2 regions of the Micromonospora sp. WMMD729 genome follow, and region 1 is predicted to be linked to the other one. Evidence: predicted binding sites of a transcription regulator. Region 1 holds the regulator's gene; the other holds the start of a gene.
What was found. The regulator HrcA, encoded in region 1, represses chaperone genes, less so after heat shock. The targets are predictions, from matches to a motif close to GGTTNGCACNCTCNNNNNGAGNGTGCNAACC.
Positions count from the first base shown of each region.

Region 2: the regulator HrcA is predicted to act here: its motif matches at 4,189-4,219, upstream of groES (co-chaperone GroES).

Region 1 covers NZ_CP186059.1:5,080,015-5,086,211, forward strand. Annotated here, with positions in the region: gene ACN263_RS23155 (16S rRNA (uracil(1498)-N(3))-methyltransferase) at 110-844, opposite strand; gene dnaJ (molecular chaperone DnaJ) at 846-1,994, opposite strand; gene hrcA (heat-inducible transcriptional repressor HrcA) at 2,068-3,090, opposite strand; gene ACN263_RS23170 (DUF4870 domain-containing protein) at 3,304-3,942, shown strand; gene hemW (radical SAM family heme chaperone HemW) at 4,006-5,229, opposite strand; gene ACN263_RS23180 (enoyl-CoA hydratase-related protein) at 5,249-6,058, shown strand.
Region 2 covers NZ_CP186059.1:5,663,828-5,670,024, reverse strand. Annotated here, with positions in the region: gene ACN263_RS25960 (sugar ABC transporter permease) at 1-223, opposite strand, end outside; gene ACN263_RS25955 (ATP-binding cassette domain-containing protein) at 220-1,038, opposite strand; gene ACN263_RS25950 (sugar ABC transporter substrate-binding protein) at 1,154-2,245, opposite strand; gene ybaK (Cys-tRNA(Pro) deacylase) at 2,423-2,902, opposite strand; gene ACN263_RS25940 (THUMP-like domain-containing protein) at 2,913-4,094, opposite strand; gene groES (co-chaperone GroES) at 4,353-4,667, shown strand; gene groL (chaperonin GroEL) at 4,738-6,197, shown strand, end outside.

The DNA.
Region 1 (6,197 bases):
AAGCAGAGCAAAGGACGCGGACGAGGTTGCCGGTGCCGGACACGACGGCCCGATGCGGCAGCCGGACACGACCGCCGGACACGTCAGCTTGCCGCGACCGACGGTCGGGCTACCAGCGGCCGAGGCGGGTGGCGAGGACGCTGAGCGCGGCCACGCCGGCCGTAGAGGTCCGCAGCACCTCCGGCCCGAGGCGTACCGGCCGGCCGCCGGCCTCGCGGAAGGCGGTCAGCTCGGCCGGGGCGATGCCACCCTCCGGGCCGACGACGAGGACGATCTCCCCGGCCGACGGCAGGTCGACGCCGGTCAGCGGCTCGTGGGCCTCCTCGTGCAGCACGTACCCGGCGGCGGCGCCGGCGATCCGGCGGGCGACCGTGGCGGTGGACTCGTCGGGCGCGCCGGCCACGACCGGCAACCACGGCCGACGGGCCTGCTTCGCGGCCTCGCGGGCGGTGGCGACCCACTTCTCCCGGGCGCGTACGCCCCGGTCGCCGCGCCACTGGGTGACCGAGCGCGACGCCGCCCAGGGGACGATCTCGTCCACCCCGACCTCGGTCATCGCCTGCACGGCCAGCTCGCCCCGGTCACCCTTGGCGATGCCCTGCACGGTGACGATCCGGGGTACCGGCGCGTCCGCGTACCCCCGGGAGGTGACGGTGGCCTCCAGGCTGCCCCGGCCGACGGCGGTTACCACGGCGGCGGCCGTGCCACCCCGGCCGTCGGCGAGCAGCAGCTCCTCACCGACCCGCAGCCGCTGCACGGTGGCCGCGTGGTGCCCCTCGGGGCCGTCGAGCGTCACCGCGTCGCCGGTGGGCAGCGCGTCGACGAGGAACAGCGGCGCCGACACGTCAGGCGTGGCCGTTGAACGCGTCGCGCATCCGGGAGAAGAAGCCGCCCTGCTTGGTCAGCTCGGCGACCTCCTCGCCCCGGGTCTTGGCGAAGTCGCGCAGCATCTTCTCCTGGTCGGGGTCGAGCTTGGTGGGCGTCCGGACGTCCAGGTGCACGTAGAGGTCGCCCCGGCCGGTGCCGCGCAGGTGCGGTACGCCCCGGGCGCGCAGGCGCAGCGTGCTGGCCGGCTGGGTGCCGGCCTTGACGTCGACGGTCTCCTCGCTGTCCAGCGTCTTGATGGTGAGTCGGGTGCCCAGCGCGGCGGCGGTCATCGGCACGGTGACCCGGCAGTGCAGGTCGTCGCCCTTGCGGGAGTAGACGTCGTGCGGACGCTCGTGGATCTCCACGTAGAGGTCACCGGCGGTGCCACCGCCCGGGCCGACCTCACCCTGCTGGGCCAGCCGGATCCGCATGCCGTCCTCGACGCCGGCCGGAATCTTCACGGTCAGCGAGCGGCGGGTACGCACCCGGCCGTCGCCGGCGCAGGTCGGGCAGGGGTGCGGGATGGTGGTGCCGTAGCCCTGGCAGACGGTGCACGGCCGGGCCGACACCACCTGACCGAGGAAGGTGCGCTGCACGGACTGCACCTCGCCCCGACCGCCGCACGCCTCGCAGGTGGCCAGGTGGGTGCCGGCCGCCGTGCCGGCGCCCGAACAGGTGGTGCAGAGCACAGCGGTGTCGACGGTGATCGGGGCCTCGACGCCGAACGCCGTCTCGTGCAGGTCCAGTTCGAGGCGCAGGATGGCGTCCGCGCCCGGCCGGGTCCGGGGACGCGGTCCACGGCCGGCGCCGCCACCGGCGCCACCGAAGAACGCGTCCATGATGTCCTGGAAACCGACGAACGGGCCTGCGCCGCCGGGACCACCCGGGCCGCCCGCGCCCCCGCCGCCCGGGGCGAGCGGGTCACCGCCCAGGTCGACGATCTGCCGCTTCCGGTCGTCCGAGAGGACCTCGTACGCGGCGTTGATGTCCTTGAACTTCTCCTGGGCCTCCGGGTCCGGATTGACGTCCGGGTGGAACTGGCGTGCCAGCTTGCGGTAGGCGCGCTTGATCTCGTCATCGGAGGCTTCCCGGCTGACACCGAGGATGCCGTAGTAGTCCCTGGCCACTGCGTTCCGTGTCCTCATGTTCGTCTCGCGTTGCGCCGACCGGCGGCCGCAGCCGGCCGTCGGCCCTGACTGGTCAGTTCTGGGCCAGCAGCTCGCCCACGTAGCGTGCCACGGCGCGCACCATGGCGATATTGCCGGGGTAGTCCATCCGGGTGGGGCCCAGCACCCCCAGGCCGCCCACGATGGTGGCGCCCGGGCCGTACCCGGTGCTGACCACCGAGGCGGCACGCAGGTTGTCGAATTCGTTCTCGTCGCCGATCAGCACCCGGGTCGTGCTGGGCTCGGTCTCGCCGATGAGCTTGAGGAGCACGACCTCCTCCTCCAACGCCTCCAGGATGGGCCGCAGCGAACCCTGGAAGTCGAGCAGCCCGCCCCGGGTCAGGTTGGCGGTGCCGGCCAGGGCGATGCGTTCCTCGTGCCGCTCGACAAGCGTCTCCAACAGGACGGTGGAGAGCGTGGTCATGGCCGGGCGCAGCGCGACCGGCGCCTCCTCCACCAACGCCTGCACCAGGGGAGGCGTGTCCGACAGGCGCTCGCCCGCCAGCTTCTCGTTGACCAGGCGACGCAGGTCGGTGACGTCGTCGGCGGGCACCGGACCGGGCAGCTCCACCAGCCGCTGCTCCACCCGGCCGGTGTCGGCGATCATGACGAGCATCAGCCGGGTGGTGGAGATCGGCACCAGCTCCAGGTGGCGCACCGAGGAGCGGGCCAGGCTCGGGTACTGCACGACGGCCACCTGCCGGGTCAACTGCGCGAGCAGCCGTACGGTGCGGTGCACCACGTCGTCGAGGTCGACGGCCCCGACCAGGAAGCGCTCGATGGCCCGGCGTTCGGCCGGGCTGAGCGGCTTGACCCGGGACAACCGGTCGACGAAGAGGCGGTAGCCGCGGTCGGTGGGCACCCGGCCGGCGCTGGTGTGCGGCTGCCGGATGTAGCCCTCCTCCTCCAGCACGGCCATGTCGTTGCGGACCGTCGCCGGGGAGACACCGAGCTGGTGCCGCTCGACAAGCGCCTTGCTGCCGACCGGCTCCTGAGTCGAGACGTAGTCCTCGACGATGGCGCGGAGCACGGCGAGCTTGCGGTCGTCCAGACCCATCCTCCGCACCTCCTGTCGCACGTCGGCCGCCGGCCCACCCGGGCCGACGGACCGTCCTGGCACTCGACTGTAACGAGTGCCAGTCTACGTCGGCGGACCCGCCGACGCGATGATCAACGACGGCCCGTGCCACCTCGCGCGGGCCGATCGGCCCGGGCGAGAGGGCGATGTCGCTCTGGTGCGGCGTTGCTCACGGCACCTACCGTGACAACCATGACTGAACCACCTCGCCCTCCCGGCGCGGGAGACCCCGGCGCCTACCCGCCGGAACCGAATCTCCCCGGCTCGTCCTCGTCGGCCGAGCCGCCCACCGCACCACTGTCCGGGGCACCCGGCCCGGGCGGCTATCCCCCGGCCGGTGGCTATCCGCCGCCCACCGGTGACCAACCGCCGTCGGGCGGCTACCCTCCGCCCGGTGGCTACCCCCCGCCGGGCGGTTACCCGCCGGGTGGCCCGACCGGCGGGTATCCGACCGGCGGCGCCTTCGGTGGCCCCGGTGGCGGCTACGCCAACAACGAGGACAAGACCTGGGCGCTCGTCGCGCACTTCGGTGGCGCGGCCGGCGCGATCATCAGCGGTGGCGTGCTGGGCTGGATCGCCCCGCTGGTGGCGCTGCTGGCCCGGGGCAGCCAGTCCCCGACCGTCCGGGCGCACGCCGTGTCGGCGCTCAACTTCCAGCTCATCTGGTCGATCGTCGGCCTGGTCGGTTGGGTGTTGTCCTGCATCCTGATCGGTTTCATCGGCGTCGCGGCGGCCATCATCCTCGGGGCCGTGTGCGGCATCCTGGCCGGTATCAAGGCCAACGAGGGGCAGCTCTACCGCTACCCGCTGTCCGCCAACTTCATCAAGTGATCCGGGCCGGCCGCTCCCCCGGCCGGTCCGGCACACCGCCGCCGGCCGGGTGGGGTGTCCGGCTCAGGGCAGCAGGTCGCGTACGACCGCGTCGGCGAGCAGCCGGCCGCGCAGGGTGAGCACCGCCCGTCCGGCGGCGTACCGCTCGGCGTCCAGCAGGCCGTCGGCGAGGGCTCGCGCGGCACCGGCCCGGCCGGCGTCGTCGAGCACCCCCAGCGGCAGCCCACTGGCGAGCCGCAGCCGGAGCATCACGTCCTCCATGTGCGCCTCGTCCGTGGTGAGCACCTCGCGGGCCAGGCCGGGTGACGCGCCGGCGGCCAGCCGCTGGGCGTACGTCGTGGGGTGCTTCACGTTCCACCAGCGCACCCCGCCGACGTGGCTGTGCGCGCCCGGCCCGAGGCCCCACCAGTCGGCGCCGGTCCAGTAGAGCAGGTTGTGCCGGCACCGGGCCTGGTCGGTGCGGGCCCAGTTGGACACCTCGTACCAGGAGAGGCCGGCCGCGTCGAGGGCGGCCTCCGCGGCCAGGTAGCGGTCCGCCGCCACGTCGTCACTGGGGTACGGCACCTCGCCGCGCTTCATCCGGGCGGCGAGCCGGGTGCCGTCCTCCACGATGAGGGCGTACGCGCTGACGTGGTCGACCCCGGCGGCGACGACCTGCTCCAGTGTCCCGGCGAAGTCCTCGGCCCGCTCCCCCGGCGTGCCGTAGATCAGGTCCAGGTTGACGTGGTCGAACCCGGCCTCGCGCGCCTCGGAGGCGGCGGCGGTGGCCCGGCCGGCGCTGTGCGTGCGGTCGAGGATCGCCAGCACCCCCGGGGAGGCGGACTGCATGCCCAGCGAGATCCGGGTGTAGCCGGCCGCCCGCAGCCGCCGCAGCGATTCCGGGGTGACCGACTCGGGGTTGGCCTCGGTGGTCACCTCGACGTCGGCGGCCAGCCCCCAGGTGCGGTCGATGCCGTCGAGGATCCGGGCCAGGTCGTCGGCGGGCAGCAGGGTGGGCGTGCCGCCACCGACGAAGACGGTGTCGACCCGGGGCGGCGGGCTGTCGCCGAGCACCCGGGCGGCGAGCGCCAGCTCGGCCAGCACGGTGTCGGCGTACGCCTCGCGGCTCGCGCCCCCGCCCAGCTCGGCGGCCGTGTACGTGTTGAAGTCGCAGTAGCCGCAGCGACTGGCGCAGAACGGTACGTGGACGTACACGCCGAAGCCGCGTGCGCCGACCGCCGTGGTGGCGGTGGCGGGCAGCGAACCGTCGACGGGGACGGTCTCACCATCTGGAAGGACGCCGGGCATGGCCACTAGTGTGCCCGGCATGACCTCTCCCGACGTGCTCGTGCGGGTCGCCACGGCCCGCGGGGTGACCACCCTCACCCTGGACAGCCCGCACAACCGCAACGCGCTCTCCACCGCGCTGATGACCCAACTGCTGGCCGGGCTGGCCGACGCGGTGGCCGACGACCGGGTCCGGGTGATCGTGCTCGACCACACCGGGCCGGTCTTCTGCTCCGGCGCGGACCTGAAGGAGACCGCCGCGGCGTACGCCAGCGGCACCGTGCCCGCCGGCATGCTGGGCGACGTGCTGGCGGCGCTCTGGGAGTGCCCGAAGCCGGTGCTGGCCCGGGTCGCCGGGCCCGCGCGGGCCGGCGGACTGGGCCTGGTCGCCGCCGCCGATCTGGCGGTCTGCGCCGACGAGGCGACGTTCGCGTTCACCGAGGTCCGCATCGGGGTGATCCCGGCGGTGATCTCGGCGACAGTGCTGCCCCGGCTGCACCCCCGCGCCGCCGCCGAGCTGTACCTGACCGGGAACACCTTCGACGGGCGGCGGGCCGCCGAGGTCGGCCTGGTGACGGCCTCGGTGCCGGCCCAGGAGCTGGACGACGTGGTGCGGGGCTACTGCGACTCCCTGGTCCGGGGCGCGCCCGGCGCGCTGGCCGGCACAAAGGATCTGCTGCGCCGGCCGGGCACCGCCGAGCTGCGCGCTGAGCTGGCCCGCCTGTCCGCGCTCTCGACCGGCTACTTCCTCTCCGACGAGGGCCGCGAAGGGGTCCTGGCGTTCCGGGAGAAGAGGCCGGCGCGGTGGGTTGCCGCTCTGGACGGTGGTTCGGCTGATCACGCCGGGTAGGACCGGGGGCGTCGCCCGGTCGCGGTGATCGCCGGGCTGCCGGGTGCCCATGCCCTCCCGCACGTCCTTTGCTCTGCTTCACCGGACGCAACACTCGAGGGCTTCAAGTGTTGCGTCCGGTGAAGCAGAGCAAAGGTTC
Region 2 (6,197 bases), 580 kb from region 1:
CCGCGCCCTGGGTGAAGAGGTTGGCGAAGTTGCCCGCCGACAGGAACGACGAGGGCCGCATGACCGCGAATACGGTGCAGAGCACGATGAGGCCGAGTACGGCCGGCAACGCGCCGACGTCGCCACCGCGTACCCGACTCAGGTAGTTGCGGGCGTGCCCGCCGACGGTCGGCGGCGGTGTGACGGCCGCCGGGCCGTCCTTGCGCACGGCGGTGGTGGTCATCGGTCGCCTCCTGGAATCGATTCGGCCGGCTGCGGGCCGTCGCCGTTGCTGCCCGGCTCGGTGGCGAGACCGAGTGCACCCGAACGCCCGGCGGTGATCAGCTCGACGATCTGGGCGTGGGTGATGTCGGTGGTCTTCACCTGGGCGACCATCTGGCCGAGGTACAGCGCGGCGATCCGGTCGGCGACGGCGAAGACGTCGTTCATGTTGTGCGAGATGAGCACCACGGCCAGGCCGTTGTCGGCGAGGCGGCGGACGAGTTCGAGCACCTGGGCGGTCTGCGCCACACCGAGCGCGGCGGTCGGCTCGTCCAGGATGACCAGCTTGCTGTTCCACAGCACGGCCTTGGCGATGGCCACCGTCTGGCGTTGACCACCGGAGAGGCTGGACACGTGTTGGCGCAGCGAGGTGACGGTACGGACGGAGAGCCCGGCCAGCGTCTCGGCGGCGAGCTGTTCCATGGTCGGCTCGTCCAGCACGATCCCGCTGCGCTTCTCCCGGCCGAGGAACATGTTCTGCACGATGTCCAGGTTGTCGCAGAGCGCCAGGTCCTGGTAGACGACCTCGATGCCGAGGGCGGCGGCGTCGCGGGGGCTGCCGATGTGCACCGGCTCGCCGTTGAACAGGAATTCGCCGGCGTCGGTGGGGTGGATGCCGCTGATGCACTTCACCAGGGTCGACTTGCCGGCGCCGTTGTCGCCGACCAGCGCGGTCACTTCACCCGGGTGGACGGTCAGGGCGACGTCGCGGAGCACCTGGACGGGACCGAAGCTCTTGTCGATCCCGCGGAGCTCCAGCAGGGGGGTCGCGGACACGGGGGTCTCCTTCTTAAGGGAGGGTCGGGGCCCGTCCGGCGGGCGCCGCCCGGCACGGGAGGGGTGCTCCCGTGCCGGGCGGCGGTGGTCGTCCCGGCGGGTACTGCGGCGTCGGTCAGCTGATGCCGGCGTCGGCGCAGGCCTTCGCGTACGCCGCGGTGCAGACCTCTTCCTTGGTCACGTAGCCGTCGGCGATGACGTCCTTGACGTTGTCCTTGTAGATGGCCTTCGGGGTGAGCAGCACCGACGGGACGTCGCGGTTGCCCTCCGGGTCCTTGACCGTCTGGCCGGTGTCCTTCCGCTCGCCCTTGGCGAGCGCGATGGCCAGGTCGGACGCGGCCTTCGCCTCTTCGCGGACGGCCTTGTAGACGGTCATGCACTGGTCACCGGCGAGGATGTTCTGCAGGCCCTCGGTGCTGGCGTCCTGGCCGGTCACCGGCACCTTGCCGTTGAGCTTGTTCTTCTTGAGGATCGAGATGGCGGCGTTGCCGAGGCCGTCGTTCGCGGCGAGCACACCGTCGATCTTGCCGTTGGCCTTGGTGAGCTGCTGCTCGAAGATCGTCGCGGCCTGGGCGTTGTCCCACGCCGGTACGGCGTCCTCGGGGCCCTTGACGTACTCCTTGGAGTCGAACTTCGGCTTGAGCACCGAGTCGTAGCCGGCCTTGAACAAGGTGGCGTTGTTGTCGGTGGGGGAGCCGTTCAGGTACGACACGACCGGGTTCTTGGCGCCCTTCTCGGTCAGGCACTTCGACAGGCCCTCACCCTGGAGCTTGCCGACGACCTCGTTGTCGAAGCTGACGTAGTACTGGGCGGAGCCGCCCAGGGTGAGCCGGTCGTAGTCGATGGTCGCGACGCCCTGCGACTTGGCCTTGTCGAGCACGGCCTTGCCAGTGCCGGAGTCCAGGTTGACGATCATCAGAACGGTGACGCCGCTGGTGATCATCTGGTCCGCGATGGTCTGGAAGGCGGTCTTGTCGTTCTGGGCGTTCTGGATGACGGACTGGACGCCGGCGGCCTTGAACGCCTCATCCAGGAAGCGACGGTCCGCGGTCTCCCAGCGGACGGACGACTTGCTGTCCGGGAGGATCACGCCGATCTTCGGGGTCTTGGCGGAGCTGCCGGAGCCGGAGTCGTCGTCGCCGCACGCGGTCAAACCGCCGGTCGCGAGCAGGCCCACGGCGGCGATGGTGAGGATCCCCTTACGCATGTGCAGGGTCCTTTCGGAGGTGGGGGAGGTGTTGTTTTGTTGTGTCCGGCAACGTATTCCGCGTCACACCAGCACCACAAGACCGCGCAGGTCCCAAGTTTGTTGGAAGCGATAACAATTCAGCAACGCAACTGTTACTAGCCGAACATCCCACGAAAAGGGCGATGTAACGACAGGTCAGCGGGCCTGCAACGGCGCGGTACGGGCCTCGGTGAGCGCCACCAGGTCCGCTGCCGTCAGTTCGAGTTGCAGCCCGCGCCGACCGGCGGAGACGTAGATCGTGGGCAGGTCCAGCGCGGAGTCGTCGAGCACGGTGGGCAGCCGTCGACGCTGCCCGAGCGGGCTGATCCCACCCCGCACGTAGCCGGTGGCCCGCTCGGCGACCGTCCGCTCGGCGAGCGCCGCCCGCTTGCCGCCGACCGCCGCCGCGAGCGCCTTCAGGTCCAGCTCGCCGGTCACCGGTACGACCGCCACGGTGAGGACGCCATCCACCTCGGTCACCAGCGATTTGAAGACCCGCTCCGGCGCCACGCCGAGCGCCGCCGCCACCAGGGCGCCGTAGTTCGGCGCGTCCGGTGCGACCCGGTACGGGTGGGTACGGTGCGCGATCCCGCGCTTGACCAGTAGTGCCGTTGCCGGAGTGCCCTGTCCCGCCACGCCCCCGAACCTAGACCACGGGCCGGCCGATCAGCACGGTCGGCGCTCCGGCCACCCGGGTCAGCACCAGGCTCGCCGCCTGGTCCCCGGCCAGGCGTAGGTCCCGCCGCAACTGCTCCGGCGTCAACGCCGAACCCCGCTTGAGGATCTCCACCCGGCCCACCCGACGCTCGCGCAGCAACGCCCGCAGGCGCTTGAGCGAGAACGGCAGCACGTCGGTGATCTCCAGGCAGCGCGCGTACGGGGTGCGGGTCGGGTGGTCGGCGTAGAGGTACGCGATGCTCGGGTCGGCCAGGGTGGCATCCAGCTCCGTGGCCAGCTCGGCGACGAGGTGCGCGCGGACCACCGCCGGGTCCGGGTCGTACAGGTAGCGGCGCGGGGGCCCGACCGGCGCCTCGGTGTCCCCCGAGCCGGTGAGCTGGTGGATCTCCGGCCGGTACACGCTGGCGCGGCGGGGCACCTCGGCCAGCTCGCCGCACCAGAGCGCGGCCTCGACCAGGTCGCCGTCCACGGAGACCCACTCCGCCTCCGCGCCGGCCGGGATGAGCGCGTGGTCCAGGCCCGGGGCCACCTTCACCACCGTGCGCGGCACCCGCTCGGCCAGGCCGGTCACGAAGTCCCAGGGCGGCGAGTAGGCACGCGGGTCGAAGATCCGTCGGCCGGTGCCGGTGGCCCGCCGGGCCGGGTCGCAGAAGACGGCGTCCACCCGGGAGACGTCGAACGCGGTCGCGTCGCCGCACTCGACCGTGAACAGGTCGGCCAGCCCGGCGGCGGCCGCGTTGGCGGCGGCCATCGCCGCGGTCACCGGGTCGGCCTCCACCCCGTACACCCGGATGCCGGCACGGGCGGCGGCCAGCGCGTCCGCGCCGAGGCCGCACCCGAGATCGGCCAGGGTGCGCACGCCGGCCGCGCGCAGCCGGGCGGCCCGCCGGTCGGCGACCACCCGGCGGGTCGCCTGTTCCAGGCCGGGTCGGGTGAGGAACATCCCGGCGGCGGCCGGGCCGAACTTGCCCACCGCCCGGTGCCGCAGCTCGGCCTGGGTGAGGGCCGCCGCCGCCAGCGTCGGGGGCACCCCGGCCGCGCGTAGCGCCGACGCCGCGGCCAGTGGATCGCCGCCGGCCAGCTCGGCGGCCGCGGTGAGGGCGGCCGACCCCTCGGGGGTACGCAGTGCCGCCAACTGATCGAGATCCACCGGCCCATTCTCCCGGCCGAGGGGAAAATCCCGCTGGCGGGGCGCGACGCGCTGGCACTCTCCTTGACGGAGTGCTAGCCACGGAATAACCTGCGATTAGCACTCTCACCCTGAGGGTGCCAGCTTCCGGGTCTCGCGACCCGGGTGCGCACGCCAGGCGGACCGGCACCCGCGACGACGGCCCCGCCCGGTGGCATGAGGCAGATTGACGCTGGTCAGCCCCGCTGGCCGGCAACGAAACCAGTACCCCAGGAGGGTATGCCCGTGACTACCGCGACCAAGGTTGCGATCAAGCCGCTCGAGGACCGCATCGTGGTCCAGGCGAACGAGGCTGAGACCACCACGGCGTCGGGCATCGTGATCCCCGACACCGCCAAGGAGAAGCCGCAGGAGGGCACCGTCCTCGCTGTCGGTCCGGGGCGCGTCGACGACAACGGCAACCGGGTCCCGGTTGACGTGCAGGTCGGCGACACCGTCCTCTACTCGAAGTACGGCGGCACCGAGGTCAAGTACGCCGGCGAGGAGTACCTGGTGCTCTCCGCCCGCGACGTCCTCGCGGTCATCGAGAAGTAAGCAACCGATCAGTGTCGCTGCCCCGGTCCGGCTCGCCGGGCCGGGGCAGCGGCGCTTCGAAGGGACATTCATGGCGAAGATCCTCAGCTTCTCGGACGACGCCCGACACCTGCTGGAGCACGGTGTCAACGCCCTCGCTGACGCGGTCAAGGTCACCCTCGGGCCGCGCGGGCGCAACGTCGTCCTGGACAAGAAGTTCGGTGCGCCGACGATCACCAACGATGGCGTGACCATCGCGAAGGAGATCGAGCTCACCAACCCCTACGAGAACCTCGGCGCGCAGCTGGTCAAGGAGGTGGCGACCAAGACCAACGACGTCGCCGGCGACGGGACCACCACCGCGACCGTGCTGGCGCAGGCGATGGTCCGCGAGGGCCTGCGCAACGTGACCGCCGGAACCAACCCGGCCGGCCTCAAGCGGGGCATCGACGCGGCGGCCGCCAAGGTCTCCGAGGCGCTGCTCGGCCGGGCCGTCGAGGTCGCCGGCAAGGAGTCGATCGCGAACGTGGCGACGATCTCCGCGCAGGACGCCACCATCGGCGAGCTGATCGCCGAGGCGATGGAGCGGGTCGGCCGCGACGGTGTCATCACCGTCGAGGAGGGCTCGATGCTCACCACCGAGCTGGAGGTGACCGAGGGTCTCCAGTTCGACAAGGGCTTCATCTCGCCGAACTTCGTCACCGACCTGGAGAGCCAGGAGTCCGTCCTGGAGGACGCGTACATCCTGGTCACCACCCAGAAGATCTCGGCGATCGAGGAGCTGCTGCCGCTGCTGGAGAAGGTCCTGCAGAACAGCAAGCCCCTGCTGATCATCGCCGAGGACGTGGACGGTCAGGCGCTCTCCACCCTGGTGGTCAACTCGCTGCGCAAGACCCTCAAGGTCTGCGCGGTCAAGGCCCCGGGCTTCGGTGACCGGCGCAAGGCCATGCTCCAGGACATCGCGATCTCCACCGGCGCCGAGCTGGTCGCGCCGGAGCTGGGCTACAAGCTCGACCAGGTCGGCCTGGAGGTGCTCGGCACCGCCCGGCGCGTCGTGGTCGACAAGGAGAACACCACGATCGTCGACGGCGGCGGCCAGAAGGCCGAGGTCGACGACCGGGTTGCCCAGATCCGCAAGGAGATCGAGGCCTCCGACTCCGACTGGGACCGGGAGAAGCTGGCCGAGCGGCTGGCGAAGCTCTCCGGCGGCATCGCCGTGATCAAGGCGGGTGCGGCGACCGAGGTCGAGATGAAGGAGCGCAAGCACCGCATCGAGGACGCCATCGCGGCGACCAAGGCCGCGGTCGAGGAGGGCACCGTGCCCGGCGGCGGCGCCGCCCTGGTGCAGATCCTCCCGGTGCTCGACGACGACCTGGGCTTCACCGGCGACGAGAAGGTCGGCGTCTCGATCGTGCGCAAGGCGCTGGTCGAGCCGCTGCGCTGGATCGCGCAGAACGCCGGCCACGACGGCTACGTGGTGACCCAGAAGGTCGCCGGCATGTCGTGGGGCAGCGGTCTCGACGCGGCCACCGGCGAGTACGGCGACCTGGT